2 regions of the Kitasatospora sp. NPDC004272 genome follow, and region 1 is predicted to be linked to the other one. Evidence: riboswitches for the same ligand, from Rfam matches in the RefSeq annotation. Region 1 holds a riboswitch; the other holds the start of a gene.

Region 1 (8,307 bases):
CCGCCGTCCCGCGCAAGAGCGCCGACGTCAAGGACGTCTCCTTCGGCGTCGCCGACTGGCTGATGGCCTTCAAGGCCAACGGGCACCGGGCGGAGATCAAGAAGTTCCTCAACTTCACCCTCTCCAAGCAGAACACCCTGGAGTTCGACGAGGAGTACAACATGCTCCCCGTCACCCAGGACACGCTGGAGGACATGTCGGAGAACCCCCAGCACCAGGACCTCACCCAGTTCCTGCAGAACCTGCCCAACGCCAACTTCTACCCCTACGGCGCCCCCTCCTGGGACAAGGTCAGCAGCCTGATCAAGAAGCAGGTGGGCGGCGCGGTGAAGAGCGGCGGCGACCAGGTGCTCGGCGACCTGCAGGCGACCGCCGCGTCCGAGGCGTCCAAGAGCCGCCAGGGCTGAGGGCCGCCGGGGCCGGAGCCGCCAGGGCTGACGGACCGGGTGCTTAACCTGGAGGCATGGCCGAACTGACCGAACGCGACCGGGCGGTACTCGCACTGGAAGCCCGCGGGTGGCGGACCGCCGGCGCCAAGGAACAGGCGATCCGGCAGGAGCTCGGCATCTCCGCCACCCGCTACTACCAGCTGCTCAACGCCCTGCTCGACCGCGCCGAGGCGCTCGCCCACGACCCGGTCCTGGTCAACCGGCTGCGCCGGGTCCGGCAGGCGCGGCGGGACGCCCGGCAGTGAGCCGGACCGGTCGCCGCGCGCCGCGGACGCCGGGACCGGCGCAGGCCCGCCGGACCGGTCGCCGCCCGCTGACGCCCGCCGACCGGTAGCGTCGGGGGCATGGGAATCGCCGAACAGATCACGACCCAGGCGGGGCGGACCGGACTGGCGGGCCTGCTCGCCGACCCGAAGTCCGCAGTCGTGGGGCTCGACTTCGACGGCACGCTCGCCCCGATCGTCGCCGACCCGGAACGGGCCCGCGCCCACCCCGGCGTCGTACCCGCCCTCTCCGCGCTCGCCCCGCTGATCGGCGCGGTCGTGGTGGTCACCGGGCGGCCCGCCGCCACCGCCGCCTCCTACGGCGGCTTCGCCGCCGCCCCCGGCCTCGAACACCTCACCGTCCTCGGCCACTACGGCGCCGAGCGCTGGGACGCGAGCAGCAACGCCGTCACCGCCGCCCCGCCCCCGCCCGGGGTGGCCGCCGTCCGGGACGAACTCCCCTCGCTGCTCCGCGAACTGGGCGCCCCCGAGGGCACCTTCGTGGAGGACAAGGAACGGGCCCTGGCCGTCCACACCCGGCGGGCCCCCGACCCGGACGCGCTGCTGGAGCAACTGCGCGGACCGCTCGGCGAGTTGGCCCACCGCCGGGGACTGGTCGTGGAGCCCGGCCGGATGGTCCTCGAACTGCGGCCGCCGGGCGTCGACAAGGGCGTCGCCCTCCGGGAGTTCCTGGCGGAACGGGACGCCGGCCCGGTGCTCTTCGCCGGCGACGACCTCGGCGACCTCGCCGCCTACGCGGAGGTGGCCGCCCGCCGCGCAGCCGGCCACCCGGGCCTCCTGGTCTGCAGCGGCCCCGTCACCGGCGAACCCCCGGTCGCGGAGCTGGCCGAACGCGCGGACCTGGTGGTGGCGGGGCCGGCGGGGGTGGTCGACCTGCTGAACGGGCTGACGGAACTGCTGCGCTGAGGAAGGGCGTCCGCCGGGGCGCGCGACGGGACGCGCACCGGCAGGACGGGCACCGGCAGGACGGGCACCGACAGGGGCGCGGGGAACCGCGCCCCTGGTGCCGCTTCGGTCGGCGGCGGTTCAGAGGGCGTGGAGCTGGTCCAGGAACCACTGTTGGGGCGGGAGGGCGGTGGCTGCGGCGGCGAGGCGCTTGGTGCGGTCGGTGCGCTCGGCGGCGGGCATGGCGAGGGCCTCGGTGAGGGCCTCGGCGGTGGCGATGACGTCGTAGGGGTTGACGTTGATCGCGTCGTCGGCGAGTTCGGCGTGGGCGCCGGCCTCGCGGGACAGGACGAGGGCGCAGCCCCGGTCGGAGACGACGGGGACCTCCTTGGCGACCAGGTTCATGCCGTCGCGGATCGGGTTGACCAGGGCGACGTCGGCGAGCCGGTACGCGGCGAGGGAGCGCGGGAAGTCGTCGTTGACGTGCAGGATGAGCGGCTGCCAGTCGTCGGTGCCGAACTCGGCGTTGATCTCCCCGGCGAGGCGCTGCACCTCGGCGGTGTAGTCGCGGTACTCGGCGAGGTCGGTCCGGGAGGGGTAGGCGAAGGCGATGTGGACGACGTTGCCGAGCCACTCGGGGCGGGTGCGCAGCAGGTGCCGGTAGGCGAGCAGGCCGCGGACGATGTTCTTGCTGAGTTCGGTGCGGTCGACCCGGACGATGGTGCGCCGGTCGCCGACGGCCTCGCGCAGGGCGGCGAGGCGTTCGTCGACGTCGGGCCGGTGCGCGCGTTCGCGCAGGAACTCGGCGTCGGCGCCGAGGCCGTGCACGCCGAGCCGGGTGGTGCGGCCGCCGTGCGTGACGGTGAGGGCGTCCCGGTCGACCTGCGCGCCGAGGACGGCCTCGCAGCAGTCGGCGAAGGCGAGGGCCCAGCGGCGGGTCAGGAAGGCGGCCCGGTCGGCGCCGAGGATGCCTTCGAGGACGGCGGCGGCGACGTCGTCGGGCAGCAGCCGGTAGTAGTCCGGCGGGGCCCAGGGGGTGTGCGAGAAGTGGCCGATCCGCAGGTCGGGGCGGAGTTCCCGGAGCAGCGCGGGGGCGAGCGAGAGGTGGTAGTCCTGCACCAGGACGGCCGCGCCGGGGGCGGCCTCGGCGGCGAGGGCCTCGGCGAAGGCGGCGTTGTACGCCCGGTAGGCGGCCCACTCGGTGCGGAAGCCGGCGTCGAAGGCGGGCTGCACGGGCGTCTGGTAGAGCAGGTGGTGGACGAACCAGAGGGTGGAGTTGGCGACGCCGTTGTAGGCGCGGGCGAAGGTCTCCGGGTCGATGTCCAGCATCCGGACGGCCTGCCCGCCGACGTCGTGCCCGGCCAGGTCGAGGCGCCCGTCGGGGGCCTGCCGGGCGGCGGTGCGGTCGGCGTCGGAGAGCGCGGCGCAGACCCAGACCGCGTTCGGGTCGTCGATCGCGGAGAGCCCGGAGACCAGCCCGCCGCCGCCTCTGCGGAGGGTCAGCGAACCGTCGTCCTCCGTGCGGAAGGACACCGGGCCGCGGTTGGAGGCCACCAGGATCGGGGCGGCTCCGGACTGCTGGGGGCGTTCGGACACGTGATCGGCCATACAGCCAACCTTGCCGTGCGATCAGCCGACCAAACCACTCGGCGCGGCCCGCGCCGGGTGAACTCTCGGGGTCGGCCGCCGCTCCCGAAGCCGTCCGGGGCCGGAACCGCGGGCCGGAACCGCGGGCCGGGACGGGCGCGGGGCGGCGGTTCAGCGGTCGCGGTACTCGGGGAGGGTGGCCACCGGGGGCCGTTCGGTGGCCGGGACGGGGTGGGTGCGCGGGGTGAAGCCCGCCGCGGTGCGGCTGTACTGGGTGAGCAGCGGGCGGACCAGGTCCGGGTCGGCCTTGAGGCGGTGGGTGCGGTCCAGGCGTTCCAGCGCGGTGCGGTAGATGGTGGCGGCCATCCGGCCGAGGGCCTGGCCGTCCTGGTGCCGGTGGTGCCGCACGCCGACGTCGACCTGGGCCAGCGCGTCCAGGCCGGCCAGCTCCAGGGCGTCGACCAGCAGGCCCAGCTCGACGCCGTAGCCGGTCGGGAAGGGCAGCCGCTCCAGCAGCGCGCGGCGGGCCGCGTACTCGCCGCCGAGGGGCTGGACGAAGCCGGCGAGCTGCGGCCAGTGCAGGCTGAGCAGCGGGCGGGCGACCAGTTCGGTGACCCGGCCGCCGCCGGCCGGGACGACGGCGCCGTCGGCCTCGAAGGGGCGGTCGTACATGGCCTTGACCAGTTGCAGGGCCGGGTCGGTGAGCAGCGGGCCGATGATGCCGGAGACGAAGGCCGGGTCGAACTCGCGCAGGTCGGCGTCGACGAAGCAGACGATCGCGCCGCTGGTGGCGAGCAGCGAGCGCCACAGCACCTCGCCCTTGCCGGGCTCGGCGGGCAGCCGGGGCAGGATCTCGTCCCGGTGCACCACCCGGGCGCCGGCGGCGGCCGCGGCGGCGGCGGTGCCGTCCTGCGAGCCGGAGTCGACCACCACCAGCTCGTCCACCAGCGGGACGCGTTCGACCAGCTCGGTGCGGATCGCGGTGACGATCTCGCCGACGGTGGACTCCTCGTCCAGGGCGGGCAGCACCACGCTGACCGTGCCGGCCGGGCCGGCGGCCCGTTTGGCGGCCAGCAGCAGGTCGAGCGGCCGGTCGGCGGCCGTCCACGAACGGCGGCGCAGCCAGTCGGCCACCTCCGGCAGTACCCCGGGCTCGGGCTGCTCCGGCAAGTCTCGCTCCCTGTCTCGGTTCGTCTCGGGTGTCGGACGCGGGGGTGGGTCCGCCCGGGCCTTCGGATACAGTCTTCGTATTGCGACCGTGCCTTCGCACGCGGGGGTCGCTCGCAGCGTACGACCACAACTTCACAGAGCTCATCCAGAGGGACTGAGGGAACGGCCCGTTGAAGTCCCGGCAACCCTCCCGCACGGCCAGCAGGCCCGGCGGGACAGGTGCCAATTCCGTCCCGGACGCGACCGCGATCCGGGGAAGATGAGGAGAAAGGGCCTCGCCACCATGGCTGTTGACACCGCCGCATCCACCGCCGTCGACCTCGGTCCCGCGACCGCGCTGTCCTGTCGCGAGTGCGGTGCGCGCTCCCCGCTCGGTCCGGACTTCGCCTGTCCCGAGTGTTTCGGCCCGCTGGAGATCGCCTACGACTACGCGGGCTACGACGCGGAGGAGCTGCGCAAGCGGATCGAGGCCGGCCCGGCGTCGATCTGGCGCTACGCCCCGCTGCTGCCCGTCCCGGCCGACGTGGCCGACAAGCCGAACCTGAACCCGGGCTGGACCCCGCTGGTGAAGGCCGACAACCTGGGCCGCGAGCTGGGCTTCACCGGCCAGCTGTACGTCAAGGACGACTCGGGCAACCCGACCCACTCCTTCAAGGACCGGGTGGTGGCCTGCGCGATCGAGGCCGCCCGCGCCTTCGAGTTCACCACCCTCTCCTGCTCCTCCACCGGCAACCTGGCCGGCGCGGTGGGCGCCGCGGCCGCCCGGGCCGGCTTCAAGTCCTGCGTGTTCATCCCGCACGACCTGGAGCAGGGCAAGGTCGTGATGGCCGGGGTGTACGGCGGCGAGCTGGTCGGCATCGACGGCAACTACGACGACGTGAACCGCTTCTGCTCCGAACTGATCGGCGACCCGGCCGGCGAGGGCTGGGGCTTCGTGAACGTCAACCTCCGCCCGTACTACGGCGAGGGCTCCAAGACCCTGGCGTTCGAGATCTGCGAGCAGCTCGGCTGGCGGCTGCCCGACCAGATCGTCATCCCGATCGCCTCCGGTTCCCAGCTCACCAAGATCGACAAGGGCCTGCAGGAGCTGATCAAGCTCGGCCTGGTCGAGGACAAGCCGTACAAGATCTTCGGCGCCCAGGCCGAGGGCTGCTCCCCGGTCTCCGTCGCCTTCAAGGCCGGCCGCGACGTGATCAAGCCGGTCAAGCCGGACACCATCGCCAAGTCGCTGGCGATCGGCAACCCGGCCGACGGCCCGTACGTGCTGGACATCGCCCGCCGCACCGGCGGCGCGGTCGAGGACGTCACCGACGCCGAGGTGGTCGAGGCGATCAAGCTGCTCGCCCGCACCGAGGGGATCTTCGCCGAGACCGCGGGCGGCGTCACCGTGGGCGTGCTGAAGAAGCTGGTCGAGACCGGCCAGCTGGACCCGTCCAAGGAGACCGTCGCGATCAACACCGGCGACGGCCTCAAGACCCTCGACGCGGTCTCCGACGCCGGCATGGCCGCCGTGATCCGCCCGACGCTGGAGTCCTTCCGCGCCGCCGGCCTCGCCACCGCCTGACACCCAGCCGCAGGACACCCCCCACGCCCCGACCCCACGCCCGAGGAGCCCGCATGAGCGCCAACGTCCGCATCCCGACCATCCTGCGCACCTACACCGGCGGCGCCGCCGAGGTGACCGCCGAGGGCGCCACCCTGGCCGCCCTCATCGCGGACCTGGAGGCGAACCACGCCGGCATCGCCGCCCGCCTGCTGGACGACACCGGCAAGCTGCGCCGCTTCGTCAACGTGTACGTGAACGACGACGACGTGCGCTTCGCCGAGGGCCTGGAGACCGAGATCAAGGACGGCGCCTCGGTGTCGATCATTCCGGCGGTGGCGGGCGGCTGCTGACCGCCCCGCATTCCCGCGGCCGCCGTTTGGTTCGGAATTCAATTTTCCGGACCGGACGGCGGCTTCGTGTTCGGCCGGGCCCATTGCCCTCGTTACCTGCGGTTTTCCCGCCGGGCGGGGCGGCGGAATTCCGCCGAGGGTCGGGGAGTAGAGTTCCGGTCAGGTCCGTTACCCCCCACGGCCCGGTTCAATCCCCCTTTTTCTGCACCGCCCTGCGCCTCCCCGCACCGCACCGCACCGCGCCCCGCCCGTGCAGGACCCCGCTCCGCCCCGCCCGTCGGGACCGGCGCCGGCCCGGCCCGCCGCCCTTTCTCGCCCGACGCGGTCCGGTGCCGCCCGTTCTGTCAGGCCGCCGTCAGAATTGTTCCGGCGTTTTGCGGTGCCGCGTCCGATATGTCCAGTGGCAATTGTCGGGCAGTGCGCCTTTCGCCCCGGCATATCCCCTGCGGGGCCCGGAGTTTCCCCGGAAATTGGGCCTGTTGCAGAGGGCGCATATCCGGATACATTCAGCCGCGACAGAGGCTGCGCCGTACGGGGGGGAGTCCCCAGGCCGGCCTTCCAGACCTCCGGGTCCGCGTCCCGCGGATCTCTGAAGGGCCAGCACAGCACAAGGGGAGTTCGGAATGGCTCAGGGCACCGTCAAGTGGTTCAACGCCGAGAAGGGCTACGGCTTCATCGCGGTCGACGGTGGAGCGGACGTGTTCGTCCACTACAGCGCGATCCAGATGGACGGCTACCGCACCCTGGAAGAGGGCCAGCGGGTCGAGTTCGAGATCTCGCAGGGTCAGAAGGGTCCGCAGGCCGACATGGTCCGCGCCGCCGGCGCCTGAGGCACCGGCTGACCGCACGGCCGCAGGCCGCGCACAGAACGCCACAGGCAGGCCCGCCCCGACGCGACGGCGTCCGGGGCGGGCCCGTCGGCTTTTCCGGGCGTTTCCCGGGCCCCGCGGCGCCCCCGCCGGGTCGCGCCGGGGTCGTGGCAGGGCCGCGGCAGGGCCCCAATGGGCTTGCACTCGCCACCCGAGAGTGCTAATCATTGGCGTTAGCACTCACCGTGTGAGAGTGACAAACGGACCGGGCCGGTGAGGCCCCGGAAGCGGTAGGGGAAGGGACCCCCGCTCTCCTGGGCCGTCCGTCGCGGGCACCCCTTGGTCCGAGCAGTCGACCGTGTCCCGGAGGACCACTTCTGATGGCCAAGATCATCGCCTTTGACGAGGAAGCCCGCCGCGGCCTTGAGCGTGGCATGAACCAGCTTGCCGACGCCGTGAAGGTCACGCTCGGCCCCAAGGGTCGCAACGTCGTCCTGGAGAAGAAGTGGGGCGCCCCCACGATCACCAACGACGGTGTCTCCATCGCCAAGGAGATCGAGCTCGAAGACCCGTACGAGAAGATCGGCGCCGAGCTGGTCAAGGAGGTCGCCAAGAAGACCGACGACGTCGCGGGTGACGGCACCACCACCGCCACCGTGCTCGCCCAGGCGCTCGTCCGCGAGGGTCTGCGCAACGTCGCCGCCGGCGCCAACCCGATGGCCCTCAAGCGCGGCATCGAGAAGGCCGTCGCCGCCGTCTCCGACCAGCTGCTGGCCCAGGCCAAGGACGTGGAGACCAAGGAGCAGATCGCCTCCACCGCCTCCATCTCGGCCGCCGACACCCAGATCGGCGAGCTCATCGCCGAGGCCATGGACAAGGTCGGCAAGGAAGGCGTCATCACCGTCGAGGAGAGCAACACCTTCGGCCTGGAGCTTGAGCTCACCGAGGGCATGCGCTTCGACAAGGGCTACATCTCCGCCTACTTCGCCACCGACCTGGAGCGCATGGAGGCGAGCTTCGAGGACCCGTACATCCTCATCGCCAACTCCAAGATCTCCTCGGTCAAGGACCTGCTCCCGCTGCTGGAGAAGGTCATGCAGAGCGGCAAGCCGCTCGTCATCATCGCCGAGGACGTCGAGGGCGAGGCCCTGTCGACCCTGGTCGTGAACAAGATCCGCGGCACCTTCAAGTCCGTCGCCGTCAAGGCCCCGGGCTTCGGCGACCGCC
Region 2 (8,307 bases), on a different contig from region 1:
GAACAGCGTCAGGTACACACCCGTGAGGATGATGATGATGAAGCTGTAGAGGCAGATCTCACCGAGCATGAAGGACCAGTGGTCCGGGAAGATCTTGCGCAGGTTGGCCTTGGCCAGGGAGTAGATCCCCAGCCGGCCGTCGACCCAGTCGGCGGCCGCCTCCGCCTTGTTGGCGGGCTTGGCACGGGTGCTGGCCGGCTTGGGGGCACTGTTCTTGGTGCCGCTTGCGGAACTCATCGCGGACGCTCCCAGTAGCTCGGGCCGACGGGCTCGTCGAAGTCGCCGGTGGCGATCAGGTAGCCCTGCTCATCGGTGGTGATCTTCAGCTGCGGCAGCGGGTGGCCGGCCGGGCCGAAGATGACGCGAGCGCCGTCCGCCAGGTCGAAGGTCGACTGGTGGCAGGGGCAGAGCGCGTGGTGGGTCTGCTGCTCGTACAGCGAGATCGGGCAGCCGACGTGGGTGCAGATCTTCGAGTAGGCGAGGATGCCCTCGAAGCCCTTCTCCCGGGACTCGCTGTCCTTGATGTCCTCCGGAGCGATCCGGACGATCATCAGCGCGTCCTTGGCGATCTGCTGCTGGAAGTCCTCGGCGGACTCCTCCAGGCCCTCGGGCTTGGCGAACGTCAGCGAGCCCTGGACGATGTCCTCGGGCTTCATCGGCTCGTTGGTGTTCATGTTGACGAGCTTGATCGGCTGGCTCGCCGTCGCGTCGACCCAGCCGGTGTGCAGCAGCTTCTTGCCCGGCAGCGAGCCGAGGTCGCGCAGCAGCACCACGCCGGCCAGCGGCACCAGGGCCATCGAGCCGATCAGCGTGTTGCGGATCATCTTGCGGCGGCCGAAGCCGGACTCCGCGGCACCCGTCTTGAACTGCTCGATGACGTCGTTGCGGACGTCGTCGTCGGCCTCGATCGCGTGGCGCTCGGCCGGCAGCTCGTGGTCCGACATCAGGGTGCGGGCCCAGTGGACCGCGCCCGCGCCGATGCAGAACAGCGCGAGGCCGAGGGTCGTGCCCAGGGCGAAGTTCAGCGCGCTGACGTGGCCCAGCGGGAAGATGTAGACCAGCTTGTCGGCGTCGATCGCCGCGTAGGACGCGATGAAGCCGATCGTCGCCAGCATCGAGACCACGAACAGCAGCGACACCTGGCGCTCGGCCCGCTTGGCGGCCCGCTCGTCGATGTCGGTCCGACGCGGTTCGTGGGCCGGCAGGCCCGGGTCGGCGAACGGGTCGTCGTGGGAGACGACGTCCGTGCCGTGGGAGGCGCCGTGCGCCTCCGGCAGGTTCTCTGACATGTCGTGGCTCATGACTTCTTGGCCTTGGTGGTGTGGGCGGCGACCCAGATCGCGATGGCGATCAGCGTGCCGAGACCGAAGATCCAGCCGAACAGGCCCTCGGTCACCGGACCGAGGCTGCCCAGGGCGAGACCACCCGGGTTGGGCTCGTCGTTCGTGTGGCGGACGAACGCCACGATCTCGCGCTTCTGCTCCTCCGGCATGGTGGTGTCGGGGAAGGAGGGCATGTTCTGCGGGCCGGTCTGCATGGCCTCGTAGATGTGCTTCGCGTCCACGCCTTCGAGGGACGGGGCGTACTTGCCGTTGGTCAGCGCACCGCCCTTGCCGGCGAAGTTGTGGCACTGGGCGCAGTTGGTGCGGAACAGCTCGCCACCCTTGGCGACCTGCTCGGCGTTGGTGACGGCGTCGGTGGACGGCTCGTACTGCTCCTTGCCCGGGACGACCGGGCCGGGGCCGAGCGAGGCCACGTAGGCGGCCAGCTGGTCGATCTCGGCCTGCGAGTAGATGTTCTTCTTGCGCGGGACCTGGGCGCCCGGCTGCTGGGCCGGCATGCGGCCGGTGCCGACCTGGAAGTCGACCGCGGCCGAGCCGACGCCGACCAGCGACGGGCCGTCGGAGGTGCCCTGGCCGTTCAGGCCGTGGCAGGAGGAGCAGCCGACGGCGAAGAGCTTCTTGCCCTCGTCGATGGCGAGCGACTGCGCGGAGCTGTCGGCCTGCGCCTTCCCGGCGGGCGCGAAAGCGGCGTACAGCCCCCCGGTGGCCGCCAGGGCGAGAAGTAGGACGACGACCGCCGCCAGTGGGTGGCGCCGTCGTGCGGAGAGCTTTTTCACGGAATAACCCCGGTGTCAGGATCTGGTCGGCAGCAGCCTGCCCCCGACTCCCACGCGTCGAGGTGACGCCGGGTCAGGGGCGGGGCGGCTGTTACTTGATCAGGTAGATGGTCGCGAACAGGCCGATCCACACGACGTCGACGAAGTGCCAGTAGTACGACACCACGATCGCCGCGGTTGCCTGCTCGTGGGTGAACCGCCGCGCCGCGTAGGTCCGTCCGAGGACCAGCAGGAAGGCGATCAGACCACCCGTCACGTGGAGTCCGTGGAAGCCGGTGGTCAGGTAGAACACCGTGCCGTACGGGTCGGAGGACAGCGAGAGGCCGTCCTTCTTGACCAGCTCGGTGTACTCGAAGATCTGGCCGCCGATGAAGATGGCGCCCATCACGAAGGTGATCGTGAACCACGAGCGCAGCTTCTTCACGTCACCGCGCTCGGCGGCGAACACGCCGAGCTGGCAGGTGAGCGAGGAGAGCACCAGGATCGTGGTGTTGACCGAGGAGAACGGCACGTTGAGGGCATGGGCCTTCTCGTGCCAGAACTCGGCACCCTTGACCGAGCGGAGGGTGAAGTACATCGCGAACAGGGCCGCGAAGAACATCAGCTCCGAGCTCAGCCAGACAATGGTTCCGACGCTGACCAGGTTCGGCCTGTTGACCGCTCCGTGCGCGTGTCCGGTTTCTGTTGCTGTTGCTGTCGCCACGACGGACATTATGTCGGTCCCTTATTCCGTCTTCACGTCGGGGGGTCTCCCTCGGAGTGTCCGGTGCGTGAGGTATGCCCGCCTCGCGCACCGCCCGTTTTCTGACGGTTGTTCGGAGCGGGTGAGCGCACTGCGCCGGTGGAGTGAGTCCAGGGCGCGGCGGCTTGAGCGAGATCGCGTCGGGGTCTCCGCAGGACGGGCGCGCGGGAGTAGCATCCGTCCCAGGACGTGGTCCGGGTCACACTGGGCCGTTCGGTCGGGGCCGCCCGGCGTGGGCACACATATAAGAGGACGAGCACCAGGAAGCAGGGGCCATGGCGCAGCACTCCGACGAGACGCTCACCGTTCTCGTCTACAGCGACGACCGCAACACCCGTGAGCAGGTGACCCTCGCCCTCGGCAGGCGGCCCGCCGCGGACGTCCCCGCCCTCGACTACCTGGAGTGCGCCACCGCCCCCGCGGTGCTGCGCGCCCTGGAGAAGGGCGGCGTCGACCTCTGCGTGCTGGACGGCGAGGCCGCCCCCGTCGGCGGGCTCGGCCTGACCCGGCAGTTGAAGGACGAGATCTACGGCTGCCCGCCGGTCCTGGTCGTGATCGGCCGCCCGCAGGACTCCTGGCTCGCCGCCTGGAGCCGGGCCGACGCGGCCATCTCGCACCCCGTCGACCCGGTCGCGCTGGCCGACGCCGCGACCGCCCTGCTGCGGGCCCGGCTCGCCCGGCGGGCGCCCGCCGGGCGCTGACCCGGCGGCGGGTCGTCCCACCACCGCGTCTCAACTGGAGAGAAGGGGACGGCAACCCCGGGCGGCCGTCCCCGCTCGCTCGATAGGCTGACGTCCATTCCTCTGGGATCCCTCCGGGACGACGACGAGAGCTGGAGTCAGCCATGGTGAACGCGCACTCTGCGAACGGCGGTAGCGACCCCGCGCAGGTGGTCCGCACCTGGCCCGACCTGCTGAGCTCGCTGCTGGGGGGCGACGACCTCACGCAGGCCGACACCGCCTGGGCGATGGACCGGATCATGAGCGGCGAGGCCAGCCCCGTGCAGGTGGCCGGCTTCCTGATCGCCATGCGCGGCAAGGGCGAGACGGTCGAGGAGATCGCCGGCCTGGTCGAGGCGATGTACGCGCACGCCCTCCCGCTGGACATCCCCGGGCCGGCCGTCGACATCGTCGGCACCGGCGGCGACCGGGCCAAGACCGTCAACATCTCCACCATGTCCGCGGTGGTCGCGGCCGCGGCCGGCGCCAAGGTCGTCAAGCACGGCAACCGGGCCTCCTCCTCCGCCTCCGGCTCCTCGGACGTGCTCGGGCGGCTCGGCGTCAACCTGGACCTCTCCGCGGAGCGGGTCGCGGCGACGGCCGAGGAGGTCGGCCTGACCTTCTGCTTCGCCGCCAAGTTCCACCCCTCGATGCGGCACACCGCCCAGGCGCGCGCCGAGTTGGCCGTCCCCACGGTCTTCAACATCCTCGGCCCGCTCACCAACCCGGCGAAGGTCACCTCGCACGCCGTCGGCTGCTTCGACACCCGGCTGGCCGGGCTGATCGCCGGCGTGCTGGCCCGGCGCGGCGCGCAGGGCCTGGTCTTCCGCGGCGACGACGGGCTCGACGAGCTGACCGTCACCACCACCTCCCACGTCTGGGTGATCCGCGGCGGCGAGGTGACGGAGACCGCGTTCGACCCGCGGGACGTCGGGATCGACCTGGTCGGCATCGAGGCGCTGCGCGGCGCGGACCCCGAGTACAACGCGGACGTCGCCCGCCGGGTGCTGAACGGCGAGCGCGGGCCGGTGCGGGACGCCGTCCTGCTCAACAGCGCGGCCGCGCTGGTCGCGCTGGAGCTGGGCGAGGCGCCGCTCACCGAGCAGATCGCGGCGGCGATGGTGCGGACGGCGGCGGCGATCGACTCCGGGGCGGCGGGGGCGCTGCTGAAGCGCTGGGCGGAGGCGACCCAAGCCTGACGGGCACCGCCAGGGGCTCACGAGGGCACGCATCCAGGGGCTCGGGGAACGGCGAGGCCCGGTCTGCTGGCGGTGCACTGCCGGAGCGCGCGTCTGCTTCGGGTTCTGTTCACTGCACGCAGCAGCACGGACACTTCGGTGGGCTCCGGCCGTCAGCAGCATCGACCCGCCGTTCCCCGGGCCCCTGTCGGGGCCCATGCGCAGCACCGACCCGCCGTTCCCCGGGCCCCTGTCGGGGCCCATGCGCGTGCCGAAGCGTCTCGGTATGCGGACGGGTGTTGAGACGGGGTGGGTGTCGTGTACTGTCTTCGCCAGGTCATGAGTGACAGCGCAAAGCCCCAGCTGGCTGTCCGGCAACCCTCCGTCCGTGGCGGGGTGCCCTGGGTGAGGACCGGGCTGCGCGGCGACAGGTCCGCGTGGCAAGCGCGGACTTCCGGTGCGGCTGCCTCCGGGGTCCTTACCCCGTGGAGGAGTGCACCCATGTCTGTGACCACCGAGATCTGCGAGCCGCTGGCGGTACTGGGCGCGGACGTCGAGGTTCCGCTGGCCTCCGGCGAGAAGGTCGGGTACGCGGCGCTGGACTACGCGGCGAGCGCCCCGGCGCTGAAGCGGGTGTGGGACGACGTCGCGGCGTACGCGCCGTACTACGGGTCGGTGCACCGCGGGGCCGGCTACCTGTCGCAGCTGTCGACCGACCTGTTCGAGCAGAGCCGGCGGACCGTCGCGGAGTTCCTGGACCTGCGGGACGGGGACCAGGTGGTGTTCACCCGGGCGACCACCGACTCGCTGAACCTGCTCGCGGGGGCGGTCCCGGCCGGGACCGAGGTGTTCGCGTTCGAGACCGAGCACCACGCCTCGCTGCTGCCGTGGCGGAGCGAGGGCCTGGCGGTGCGTTACCTGCGGGCGCCGCGTTCGCACGCCGAGGCGGTGGCGGCGCTGGAGGAGGCGCTGCTGGGCGCGTCCGAGGGGCCGAAGCTGTTCTGCGTGACCGGGGCGTCGAACGTCACCGGCGAGCTGTGGCCGGTGAAGGAGCTGACCGAGGTCGCGCACCGGTACGGCGCCCGGGTGGTGCTGGACGCGGCCCAGCTGGCGCCCCACCACCGGGTCTCGGTGCGGGAGTTGGGCGTCGACTGGGTGGCGTTCTCCGGGCACAAGCTGTACGCGCCGTTCGGCGCCGGCGTGCTGGCGGGCCGCTCCGACTGGCTGGACGCGGCGGAGCCGTACCTGGCCGGCGGCGGGGCCAGCCGGACGGTGGCCCGGGAGCTGGACGGCTCGGTGGCGGTCGAGTGGCACACCGGCCCGGCGCGACACGAGGCCGGTTCGCCGAACGTGATCGGCGCGTACGCGATCGCCTCGGCCTGCCGGGCGCTGGACGAGGCGGGCTTCGAGGAGCTGGAGGCCCGGGAGCGGGCGCTGGTGGCGAAGCTGACCGAGGGCCTGGCGGGGATCCCCGAGGTGCGGGTGCTCAACCTGTTCGGCGAGGGCTCCGACCGGGTCGGCGTGGTCTCGTTCGTGGTGCGCGGCTGGAACAGCTCGCACTTCTCGGCCGCGCTGTCCGCCGAGTACGGCATCGGCGTCCGGGACGGCCTGTTCTGCGCGCACCCGCTGGTGCGCACCCTGCTGGGCGGGGAGGAGGCGGCCCCCAGTGAGTGCGGGGCGCCGGAGTCCTCGCTGCCCGGCGAGCGCAGCCTGAACGCGATCCGGGTCAGCTTCGGCGCCGGGACCCCGGTCGAGCACCTGGACCGGTTCCTGACCGCCGTGCGCGAGCTGGTCAGCGACGGCGCGAAGTGGAGCTACCGCAACGAGGGCGGCCGCTGCGTCGTCGACACCCAGCAGCACTGAGGCGCCGCCGGGGGCTCAGCCGTCCAGGCCGAGCGAGAACGCGGCCTCCAGGTCGTGCTGGGAGTAGGTGCGGAAGGCGATGTGGGTCTCGGTGTTGGTGACGCCCGGGACCTTGTTGAGGCGGCCGGGGATGACCTCGGCCAGGTCCTCGTGGCCCCGGACCCGGACCATCGCGACCAGGTCGTAGGTGCCGGTGACGGAGTAGACCTCGCTGACGCCCTCGATGGCGGCGATCGCCTCGGCGATCTCGGGGATCCGGTCGACGTCGGTGTTGATGAGGACGATCGCGGTGATCACTGAGCAACTCCTGTTCGAGAAGGTGCGCCCAGGGTATCGCCCGCCGGACGGGCGGCCCAGGCGAACAACCAGCCCGTCACGAAGCCGATCACGTGCACCAGGTACGCCACCCCGTCGCCGCCGGAGGTGACCGACCAGAACTGCAGGACGAACCACAGGCCGAGCACCAGCCAGGCCGGGAGGCGCAGCGGCAGGAACAGCAGCAGCGGCACCAGCGCGGTCACCCGACCCCTCGGGTACAGCCGCAGGTACGCGCCCAGCACCCCCGCGATCGCGCCGGACGCGCCGACCAGCGCCCGCACCGCGTCCGGGGTGCCCGACTCGGCCAGCGCGTAGCCGTAGGTGGCCAGCACGCCGATCGCCAGGTAGCCGGTCAGGAAGCGGACCCGGCCCAGCCGGGCCTCCACCGCCGGGCCGAAGACGAACAGGAACAGCAGGTTGCCGATCAGGTGCAGCCAGCCCGCGTGGACGAACAGCGCGGTCAGCGCCGACAGTTCGGGGATCTTGCCGGGGGTGGCCGGCAGCACGCAGCCGGGCGCCGCCGGGGGGAGCGCCGACAGCTGGGCCGCCGTCAGCGGGTGCCCGCCGAGCAGCTCGGCCGGGACCGCGCCCCAGCGGTGCTCGTAGCGCTGCTCGGCGCAGGCGCGCGCGTCGCCGCTGCCGTACAGCGGGTTGAGGCCGGCCGGACCGGCCAGCATGACCAGTGCGGCCAGCGCGATCAGCAGGTACGTGGCGACCGGGGTGCGGACGGCCCGCTCGGCCGCCGGCGAACCGGCCCGGGCGGGGGCGGAGAGCACCATGCCGGTCAGCATTCCTCGGGGGCGCACCCGCGACACCGGGCGCTGCTCCGGCCGGGTGAGCGTCCGGGCTGTGGACCGGTGATCCGCCCGTCCGGCGGCAGGCAATAGGCTGGAGGCCCGGAACCGGGACCAGCCGAGAGGGACCACTGATGAGCATTGCCGCGCCGACCGCCGAGACCCGCTGGCGCTGCACCCTGTGCGGCAACCTGACCCGCTTCGACGTCACCCGTTCGTCCCGGGTGACCGATTTCCTGCACTTCGACCTCTCCGGCGAGTCCAAGGTCGAGGAGACCCAGGTGCTGTCCGAGACCATCGAGTCGGTGCGCTGCCGCTGGTGCAACGCCGTCGACCAGGTCGAGCTGGTGGCCCGGCCGGGCGCCGAGGAGCCCGCGGAGGGCGACGCCCAGCAGGGCTGACACCGCACCCACCGCCCCGCGTTCCCGTCCGCCCCGGACGGGGGCGCGGGGCGGACTCGTCGGCGGGGTGCTGTCGGTGCGGCACGGTAGACGGGACAATTGGCAGCAGCGGCGGACACCAACGCCCCGCCCGGCACCCGCCGGGAGGGCCCGCCCGGACCAGGATCGGAGCC

What was found. Region 1 has a riboswitch for S-adenosylmethionine ahead of thrC (threonine synthase). Riboswitches for the same ligand answer to the same signal wherever they lie in the genome.
Region 2: another riboswitch for S-adenosylmethionine. It lies ahead of ACWEO5_RS15255 (aminotransferase class V-fold PLP-dependent enzyme); the one in region 1 lies ahead of thrC (threonine synthase).

What each region holds. Positions count from the first base shown of each region.
Region 1 covers NZ_JBSGET010000016.1:67,463-75,769, forward strand. The annotation lists gene ACWEO5_RS07955 (extracellular solute-binding protein) at 1-407, shown strand, start outside; gene ACWEO5_RS07960 (DUF3263 domain-containing protein) at 464-694, shown strand; gene otsB (trehalose-phosphatase) at 794-1,639, shown strand; gene ACWEO5_RS07970 (alpha,alpha-trehalose-phosphate synthase (UDP-forming)) at 1,760-3,226, opposite strand; gene ACWEO5_RS07975 (glucosyl-3-phosphoglycerate synthase) at 3,377-4,375, opposite strand; SAM riboswitch class I at 4,514-4,641, shown strand; gene thrC (threonine synthase) at 4,659-5,939, shown strand; gene ACWEO5_RS07985 (MoaD/ThiS family protein) at 5,993-6,271, shown strand; gene ACWEO5_RS07990 (cold-shock protein) at 6,895-7,101, shown strand; gene groL (chaperonin GroEL) at 7,461-8,307, shown strand, end outside.
Region 2 covers NZ_JBSGET010000041.1:26,898-35,204, forward strand. The annotation lists gene qcrB (cytochrome bc1 complex cytochrome b subunit) at 1-237, opposite strand, end outside; gene qcrA (cytochrome bc1 complex Rieske iron-sulfur subunit) at 234-1,289, opposite strand; gene qcrC (cytochrome bc1 complex diheme cytochrome c subunit) at 1,298-2,119, opposite strand; gene ctaE (aa3-type cytochrome oxidase subunit III) at 2,211-2,831, opposite strand; gene ACWEO5_RS15245 (response regulator) at 3,137-3,562, shown strand; gene trpD (anthranilate phosphoribosyltransferase) at 3,706-4,779, shown strand; SAM riboswitch class IV at 5,094-5,211, shown strand; gene ACWEO5_RS15255 (aminotransferase class V-fold PLP-dependent enzyme) at 5,260-6,621, shown strand; gene ACWEO5_RS15260 (Lrp/AsnC ligand binding domain-containing protein) at 6,637-6,918, opposite strand; gene ACWEO5_RS15265 (rhomboid family intramembrane serine protease) at 6,915-7,718, opposite strand; gene ACWEO5_RS15270 (hypothetical protein) at 7,868-8,134, shown strand.